Regions from separate parts of the Paenibacillus nuruki genome, predicted to be linked through region 2. Evidence: riboswitches for the same ligand, from Rfam matches in the RefSeq annotation. Region 2 holds a riboswitch; each other region holds the start of a gene.
The links. A riboswitch is a leader RNA that binds a small molecule or an ion and turns the genes downstream of it on or off. The one in region 2 is predicted to bind thiamine pyrophosphate.
Positions count from the first base shown of each region.

Region 1: it holds a riboswitch for thiamine pyrophosphate, as region 2 does, so the genes downstream of both, thiM (hydroxyethylthiazole kinase) here and tenA (thiaminase II) in region 2, are expected to answer to the same signal.
Region 3: it holds a riboswitch for thiamine pyrophosphate, as region 2 does, so the genes downstream of both, RCP16_RS06155 (thiamine phosphate synthase) here and tenA (thiaminase II) in region 2, are expected to answer to the same signal.

Region 1 is NZ_OY725677.1:3,486,022-3,489,308, forward strand. It holds gene thiD (bifunctional hydroxymethylpyrimidine kinase/phosphomethylpyrimidine kinase) at 1-363, opposite strand, end outside; gene thiM (hydroxyethylthiazole kinase) at 448-1,266, opposite strand; TPP riboswitch at 1,437-1,539, opposite strand; gene RCP16_RS15460 (alpha/beta hydrolase) at 1,725-2,555, opposite strand; gene RCP16_RS15465 (DUF1129 family protein) at 2,704-3,287, shown strand, end outside.
Region 2 is NZ_OY725677.1:4,385,136-4,388,422, forward strand. It holds gene rluF (23S rRNA pseudouridine(2604) synthase RluF) at 1-318, opposite strand, end outside; gene RCP16_RS19465 (TIGR01777 family oxidoreductase) at 435-1,331, opposite strand; TPP riboswitch at 1,503-1,606, shown strand; gene tenA (thiaminase II) at 1,751-2,437, shown strand; gene RCP16_RS19475 (ECF transporter S component) at 2,455-3,051, shown strand; gene RCP16_RS19480 (ABC transporter ATP-binding protein) at 3,029-3,287, shown strand, end outside.
Region 3 is NZ_OY725677.1:1,365,925-1,369,211, forward strand. It holds gene RCP16_RS06150 (ABC-F family ATP-binding cassette domain-containing protein) at 1-1,438, shown strand, start outside; TPP riboswitch at 1,590-1,699, shown strand; gene RCP16_RS06155 (thiamine phosphate synthase) at 1,943-2,578, shown strand; gene thiO (glycine oxidase ThiO) at 2,575-3,287, shown strand, end outside.

The DNA of each region.
Region 1 (3,287 bases), 900 kb from region 2:
TGCTTCTTGTTGCAAAAGCACAGATCCGCCTTTGGCTACCATCACTGGATCAATCACTAGATGTTGCCAATGGTACTGTTTTACTTTTTGAGCGACATGACGAATAATCTCAGCGCTAAATAACATCCCTGTTTTGACAGCATGCGGTTGTAGATCTGTACCGATTGAATCCAATTGCTGAATAATACCTTCAATTTCTACCGGATAGACTCCTTGTACCCCTTTTGTATTTTGAGCCGTAACAGCAGTAAGAACAGACATACCATAGACTCCGAGTTCTTGAAATGTTTTGAGATCGGCTTGAATCCCTGCGCCTCCTCCACTATCTGAACCAGCAATCGTTAAAGCTTGATATACATTCATTTTTTTCACTCCTTTGGATAGATTTGATTAGAAGATATTTTGTTACACAAAAATCACGTTTTATTGGATTAGAAGATGTCGCGCTTATCTTGCCAAGCGCTGGACTTTTGCGATTTTTGAATGGGTGGATACGATATCGGGTGTGACTAGAGAGAGTTGATTGATAAATTCGATCTGAAAGCTACCTGTACCTTGTCCTGCCGTCTGTTGGTAAGCAATCTCTGCTGCGATGCCGTAAAACGCTAGTGCTTCAACTACAGCGTTTAAGCGTTCTTGTGACTCTGTAGGATCAGCCACTGCGATAAATGCACCCACAACAGCACTGAGCAGGCAACCCCCGCCTGTGACCCGTGTTAAGATGCTGTGACTATTTGCAATGGTATAGGTGGTATTGCCATCAGTGACCACATCTTTTTCGCCTGTGATTGCTACGATACATTTCAATTGGCGAGCCGCTTGTTCAGCAATCTCGACCATATTTCCTTCGCCTGCTCCTGCATCTACGCCTTTGATATGCCATTGTTCGCCGATGACATTAGCGACTTCAGCTATATTGCCACGTAACACATCAATCTGGACATGCTCAGTAATCTGTATCGCCGACTGAGTACGATAAGGTGTTGCTCCTGCGCCTACCGGATCAAATACAACAGGTACACCTGCTTGATTGGCTGAGCGTCCTGCTTGGAGAATAGCTTCGACTGTATAAGGATCAAGCGTACCGATATTGAGCACCACAGCACTTGCCATTGCAGCCACATCTTTTACTTCTTCATGGGCATATGCCATAAAAGGAGAAGCGCCCAAAGCCAGCAATCCATTGGCTGTAAAATTAGTCACGACCATATTCGTAATATTATGAACAAGTGGATTTTGTGCTTGTACTTTTGCTAAAAAGCTCATTTAATTAGCCTCCTGTAATAAATAGATATTTTGCGATTACCCTATTCTATTTGGATTATATGTAGAAAAGGTTAGGCTTTATCTTATAAGAGCTGAACGCAATAAAGACCCATCCATCTCTAAAGAGACAAATGGGTCAAACATTCATTCAGGTAGACATAACTTGAGTGAAAATTCAGCCTCCACTTCCCTCCGCTAGTATAATCCAGATCAGGTTCCAAGGGTCCGAAAATCCATTTTCGTCTCAGCCAACAGGCTCCCCTAGTGAAATCAGTAACTATTCAATTGTTCTTTCTTACCATACCACTGGTGAATGATCTGGTAAAGAGTGAGAAATTGGTTAATATCTTACTATACAAGCGCTTGGCAGTATAAGCGCTACTTCTTCTAGTCCAATCGAACATGATTTTTGCGATAGCAAAATATCTTACGATATAAGTGTTTATATTGCCAAACGCTTATATCATCCAGTGTTGCCAATCGGTCTGAGCCACTTCACGTCCTGTAAGCCATTGACGGGTTTTGTCCAGCAATTCACGTCGGTGTGTGCCGTTAGAATACGTATGATCTGCTTGAAAAATGATTTCTTTATCACAGCGTCCTTCTGAACGTGTCCAGAATACTTTCTGATATAGAAAGGCATAATCGACAGGGATCACATCGTCGCCTGTTCCATGAATAACGAGCACATCGCCATTAAACTGCTTGGCTTCTTGAAACGGTTGATAATTGCCAAGTGAATCAAAGTATATTGGCGTAAATGAATACCCTAGATGGTCGGCTTTGCCTTCGATCACTGCTTGATCGTATTTGTCACGTCCTGTTAATTTGACGATATCGTTAAATGGATGCCCTACTGCTGACCAGAGCACCAGACTTTTGACACGTTGATCGCGTACCGATGTCAGAATCGCTACAGCTCCGCCCAAGCTATGACCAATTAAAGTGACCCGTGTCGGATCAATATCACTGCAAGTCATCGCATAATCAAGTACAGTACGAGTCTGAGCAACCATTGATTCTAAGCCTTCATTGCCATATTCGCCGCTGCTTTCACCGCAACCTGCATAATCAAAACGAACCACCATATAACCGTCAGCCGCCAATTCACGGGCTGTACTAACAAATAGGCGATCCACTCCAATGCGGCTGCCTACAAAACCATGGCAGATCACAATCAGCGGTGTACGGCTTTTGCCCCGTCCGACTAATTGCGGTTCCTGTTCTGGATAATGAATACTAGCTGTCAGATCCAAGTCGTGATGTCGAATGACGATATTACGTTCCATGATGATTCCTCCTTTTAAATAAACAATTCCGATCAGTTTAATGAGCTTTAATCTTGAAATCATATTATCATTAACGCTAGATCATTGTCAACGCAAGGAAAGTATGGCAAAATAATAGATTCGAACAATGAGAATGGAGGAATAAATAATGAGCACAATACGCCAGATGGTTAAAGATATTAATGTTGTACGAGATCAGTTAAAACCCGAAAATTTAGATTACTATGATGATGTGATTGTCCATGTACGGGATGCACGTATTGATCGTGAAGCTGGTGAAGAATTACTTTTAGAAATGGGTCATCATTTATTAGATGCACAGAAAAAAGGAAAAACCGCCAAACAGTTATTTGCTAAAGATTCGATGGAATATGGCAATATGTTAATTCGTAATTTACCCGAAAAGCGTCAATTGAGCAAGCCGATGTATTACTTGATGATTCCTTGGATAGCGCTCACATGGGTTTTTCTTATTCAAGCACTCATGGGTCTATTTCGAATCAGTATTAGCGATTCAGGAATTGTCGGGCAGATTAATGTAGCCACACTGATTATTGTCGCTGTCGGTTCGATTGCTTTAGTCGAAATGCTAACTCGATTTACCGATCAACCTGTTGAAAAAAGTGACACTACCAAACCGGGTATGCAAATCAATGCTCGTGCTATTTTGACGTACTTGGTAATTTTGATTTTGATTTTTGGTGTAGGTATCTTTTTACGTCAAGTGATGCC
Region 2 (3,287 bases):
AATCAAGCCATCCGAGTCTTTATCGAGTCGCCCGACATGAAAAATACGTAAAGGATGATTAACAAAATCAACGATATTTCCCCGAATATGACGCTCGGTTGTACTGGTGATGCCTACCGGTTTGTTAAGCACAATATAGACATTTTCCTGTTCCACTTGGATCGGCTTGCCATTCACTCGAACGTCGTCGCCTTCTTCCACCTGACTTCCAAGCTCGGCAACCACACCATTGATCGTGACAATACCTTCATTGATCCATTTATCAGCACCCCGGCGGGATGTAATTCCAGATTCACTAATATATTTATTAATTCGCACGTATAAGCACACCTTTAACTCTAATTTTTGAGTCAGCTATTCTGCTCGAACTCAAGTCTATCTCTACGATACCCTTTTTTGCTGTATTTTAAAAGAATCATTCACAGATCTATAGATTATGACTTGGTATGCAAAATATGTTGTAGTGCTTTTTCCAAGCGACCGTATTTGAACATGAATCCTTCTTTGATCAGGCGATTAGGAACCACCCAGCGACTTTTAAGTACCAATTCAGGCTCGGTACGGATGATTCGAGCACCTAGATTCAGCATCCATGTGGAAGCAGGCAGACCGCCTTTACGATGCATCACTTTACGCATGGTCGCCATCAGTTCTCGATTGGTGACTGGATTCGGCGACGTACAGTTAAATACTCCTTCAAGAGATTCCCACTCTTGAATAAATAAAATAATTTGGAATAAATCTTCAACATGAATCCAGCTAAACATCTGCTTGCCTGATCCTTGATGACCCCCTAGTCCAAAGCGAACAAGATTTTGAAAAGGAGTCATAACCCCACCGCCCGGACCGAGTACAATCGCTATTCGTAATGCTGCTTGTCGTGTATGAGGAAGGTTAAACGCGAAAAAAGCTTCTTCCCAAGCTTTGGCAACATCGACTGAAAAGCCAGTTCCGATCTCGCCTTTCGTCTCGGTCATCGGACGATCTTCTGCATGACGATAAATAGTCGCTGTACTGGAATTCATCCATACCGCAGGTGGATGCTCACAATCCAAGATAGCGTTTCCAAGAGTCTGTGTGGTTTCTACTCGGGAATTCATAATTTCACGTTTGTTGTGCTCGTTATAACGACAATTGACCGATTTCCCCGCCAGATTAATCACCATCTCTGCGCCATCTAACGCTTGCACAATTCCTTGATAATCATCCCATGCGATATGTGGAGATTGTCTGGAAATGATCTGAACATCTATATTCATAGCTGTAAATTTTTTTTCCAAATACTGCCCGATAAATCCGGTACCGCCTGCTAATACCACTTTACGTGTCATCCCCATCAACTCACTTCTATTCAGATATTTTAATCTGCGTGCAAATACCTAATAATATCTATATTTTACACCATTTTATAAGTGTATAACGGTAAAAAAAGGAAACCACAAGATTCTTATAGCAGTTGACAGTCTCTTCAATCGTGTGTACAGTAAGATGCAAATGAATCGAATGACCACTAGGGGAGCCTTTGTGTAGGCTGAGACGGGAAGATCCCGGACCCTTGGAACCTGATCTAGTTCATACTAGCGTAGGAAAGTGGAGACTGTGCAAGAGTACCTGTACAATACGTACACCTATTCTGCCGCTCCATCACGGGGCGGCTTTTTTGCATGTATTTTTCCATATATTCCAGCAGTGGTCCTTCTTTATTAACCAAGCATCGATCCTGATGCTTCAATCTAAGGAGGATACAATTATGACATTTTCACAGGAAATTAGACAGGCAGCAGACCCTATTTTTGAAGCGATTTTCAATCATCCCTTTGTTCAAGGCATTGCCAAAGGTGATCTGCGTAGTGAGCAGTTAATCCATTATGTAAAACAAGATTTTGAGTATTTGAATTCATTTATGCGTATCTATGGAACAGCGATTGCCAAGTGTCCAACACGCGAAGATATGGCGATGTTTAATGAACAGATTTCATTTGTGCTTCATAGTGAAATTCATCCTCATAATAATTTCTGTGATGTAGCAGGCGTAAGATATGAAGATTTACAAGGATATGCGCTTTCGCCTTCGTCTCATCATTATATTCGTCATATGTTAACAGTAGCTCATGAAGGTGATCTGGGTGATATTTTGGCTGTATTATTGCCTTGTCCGTGGACATACTGGGAAATTGGTGTGAAGTTACTGGAAGAGGTGAAGCCTGATGCATCTCATCCTTTTTATGATTGGATCAGCTTCTATGGCAATCGAACAGATACAATAACGCATCAATTTTGCGCTCGCTTAGATCAATGGGCAGAGCAGACAACACCTGCACATCGTGCACGTATGAAAGAACATTTTCTACTGAGCTGTCAATTTGAATATATGTTCTGGGACATGGCTTACACGCTACAAGATTGGCCTGTACCGATGGAGGTTGCACGCGTATGAATGCTCAGCCGATCCATATGACATGGAAAATGAAAGAGGTTGTATTAACAGTTATTTTAGCTGTAGCTTGCGGTGTGATTTATCTAGGTTGGTCTACGTTATGGATACCGATCTCAGCACTGGTTGGACCGGTAGGTGCAGGATTTATGTTTGGCATCTGGATTATAGCAAGCCCGATTGTGGCTTATATTATTCGTAAGCCAGGGGCGGCATTGATCGCTGAAGTAGCGGCTGCGGCGGTAGAGCTATTAACCGGTAGTCATTTTGGCTTATCTGCCTTATTGATCGGTGTGTTTCAAGGGATTGGAGCAGAGATTGCTTTCGCTCTATTTGGCTACAAACGATATAACTTGATGACTCTCATGTTGTCCGGTGCATTGGCAGCGGTAGGTGGAGTCCTTTATAACGTTATTGCTAACGGATTCGGTTACTATACAACTCAGATATTGCTGTTAACGCTGATTATTCAAATGATCAGTGGAATGATCTTAGGTGGAGGGTTAGCTAAGATTGTCGTAGAAGCTTTGTGCAAAACAGGAGTGCTGGATCAATACGAAATTATGAAAGCACGGCGGAAGAAGGGAAAACCTAATGGAATCGCTTCTGGAGTGTAAAGACCTGTCGGTACGCTTTTATAATCGAGAAGCTAACGTTTTGAACGGTATTGATCTGTCGATCTCACGAGGTGAAAAATTACTTATTTTGGGACCTAGTGGAAGTGGGAAGTCGACACTATTATCTGTGTTATCAGGCATTATTCCTGAACATGTAGAAGCCGAGGTGGAAGGTGAGATTCGATTAGCCCCTCAATGTGGAGTCATGTTCCAAGATCCAGATTCCCAGTTCTGCA
Region 3 (3,287 bases), 2.0 Mb from region 2:
TGGCAAATCAACACTAATGAATATTATGACAGGTAAACTGTTAAAAGATAGCGGTAAAGTCGAATGGGCTCCGCGTGTACGTTATGGTTATTTGGATCAGCATACGAAGTTAACTGAAGGAAAAACAGTACGTGATGTACTTAAAGATGCTTTCCTTCCTTTACTGGAATTAGAACAACAACTAAACGAAGTCACTAACCAGATGGCAGATGCTTCACCTGAACAATTGGAAGTATTGTTGGAACAAATGGGTGATATCCAAGAACAACTGGAAATTGGAGATTTCTATTTACTAGATACCAAAGTTGAAGATATGGCTTATGGTCTGGGTCTGAATGTGATCGGACTTGATAAAGATGTAACAGCATTAAGTGGTGGACAACGTACCAAAGTATTACTTGCCAAATTACTACTTGAAAAGCCTAATGTATTGTTATTAGATGAGCCTACCAACTATCTGGATGTAGAACACATTCAATGGTTAACACGTTATCTACAAGACTATCCACATGCTTTTGTATTGATTTCGCATGATACGGATTTCATGAATCAAGTTGTTAATGTTATTTATCATTTGGAATTTGCCAAATTAAATCGGTATACAGCTGATTATGCTAAGTTTTTGGAAATGGCAGATATTCAAAAGCATCAACATATTGAAGCGTTTGAAAAACAGCAAGATTTTATCAAAAAACAAGAAGAATTTATTCAAAAAAATAAAGCACGTGCATCGACATCAGGACGTGCGAAAAGTCGTGAAAAGCAATTAAATCGGATCGAGCGAATCGACAAACCGGAAGAATTTGCAAAGCCGACATTTAATTTCAAAGAAGCACGTGCAAGTAGTAAAACGGTATTTGAAGGTAAAGATTTCGAGATCGGTTATACTCACGCTTTATTGCCTAAAATGACTATGAATATTGAACGTGGTGAGAAAATTGCTATCGTAGGTTGTAATGGTGTAGGTAAATCAACTTTGCTCAAAACAATTCTAGGTAAACTTCAACCGGTTAGTGGTAAAACGTATCTTGGCGATTATTTACATTCGGCTTATTTTGAGCAAGAAGTACGCCCGGATCAATTGACACCGATTGATGAAGTATGGAATGAATTTTCGCATTTGAGTCAAAATGAAGTTCGAGGTCACCTAGCACGTTGTGGATTGAAAAATGAGCATATTACACGTCCTATGCGTATGTTAAGTGGTGGAGAGCAAGCGAAAGTACGCTTATGCAAACTTTTATTACGTGAAAGCAACTGGGTACTGTTCGATGAGCCTACCAATCACTTGGATGTTCATGCTAAAAACGAACTGAAACGTGCTTTAAAAGCATACAAAGGTACGATCTTGCTTGTTTCTCATGAACCTGAATTTTATGAAGATTGGGTCACTAAAATTTGGGATGTTGAGCAATGGTCTGAAGCTAAAGCAAAATAATAGATGTATAAATAAAGCTAACAATATCATTTATGTATAATAATTTTAGATGTATATTTACTTTTGATTTACATTATTTGTATATTATATTTCTATAATAATTTGCTTTATCGAAATCTGTTTGCTAAGATGAATAACAAATCGAATAGCTTGAATGCACTAGGGGGGCCGCTTGAGGCTGAGATGAAAGTAGATATTGCTTTCGGACCCTTTGTACCTGATCTGGATCATACCAGCGTAGGGAAGTGGTAGCAGAGTTACGGAAATGTTAGATCATATTGCATGTACGATTAAGTCATTGACTGTATGGAGTAGAAATTATTTTATACAGAATTAGCTTATGACGATTGTCGATATGTTGTCCGTTATTCTAATAATAATCTTGTTTGATCTCAGACAAGAATCATTATTTTCTAAGTTTATACTAGCCACTTCTTTATTCATAAGAAGTGGCTTTTTTGCGTTCACTTATACATATTTTGAAGGAAGGAGAGCATATATCTTATGGAGCTTCATGCCATCAGTACAGGTCAACAATCGATCGATCAGCTTGTAAAGATAGCTTCCCAGATCTATTCATGGACGACCGCTATTCATATTCGTGAAAAAAAGTGGTCTGATTCTCAGGTCATTGATGCTGTCCAGCAGTTGATTCATACAGGAGTGCCACCATCCAAAATCAGGATCAATAGCCGACCTCAATTAGCAGTGGATCTGAATATAGGTGGTGTGCATTTGAGTGAATATATGTCTTATATAACTACAGATGATCCTCTTTCAAGATGGAAAGTCGGGCGATCTGTTCATAGCATAGAGCAAGCATTACAAGCTCAAGATGAAGGGGTCGATTATCTTTTTTATGGACATATTTATGCGACTACTTCTAAGCCAGATCTGAGTCCACGAGGATTGGATCAATTAGAAAAGCTTTGTCATGCTGTATCTATACCTGTGATTGCTATAGGTGGTATTCAACCCGAACATTGCCAAGACATTCATCAAGCAGGTGCTACAGGAATAGCTGTCATGTCGGGTATTTTTGAAGCGGAACATCCACAGCATGTCTGTCGGTTATATAACGAAAGTATTCAACAAGTTACTTTTACCGATCTACAATCACAATCATTAGGAAAGAAGTGAATCGGCGGATGGTTCATCTATCGAATGGTAAGACTAATCATTATGACGTGATCGTTGTAGGCGCTGGCGTTATCGGGGCTGCGCTTGCTTATGAACTGGCACAGCAAGGAGTCAAAGTCGCTTTGTTGGAAAAAAATCAACCCGCTTCTGGTGCGTCAGGGGCAGCAGGTGGAATGTTAGCGGCTCATTCAGAACATTTCGCTCATCAAGAGTTGTATCAATTGGCATTATACAGTCAATCGCTCTATAGCAAGCTGGCTACTGATCTATTGGAGCAGACAGGGATTGATATTGGACTGCGAACAGAAGGATTTTTGCTACCCATGACTGCTGTTCCTACACATACTGATTCCCAAGTAGATCGCAAAGAGTGGTGGAGTCCTTCACATTTAGCACAAGTGGAGCCATATATTCATGCTCCTTCTGGCATGATCTACAATCCAGATGAACCGCAATTAATTCCAGCTTTGCTCAATCAAGCCCTTGTTCAAGCAGCGATTCAATATCATGTCGATTTTTATCCAGAGACTGAAGTATATCGCTTACTACATTCGCAAAAGAAAGATCATATTACAGGTATAATCACTAATCAGGGAGAGATCCATGCTGAACAAGTAGTTTTAACAACAGGCTTATGTACACAACAATTGTTAGCAACAGAGCAGTATCATTTGCCTTTTGTGCCGGTTAAAGGAGAATTAATCGAAGT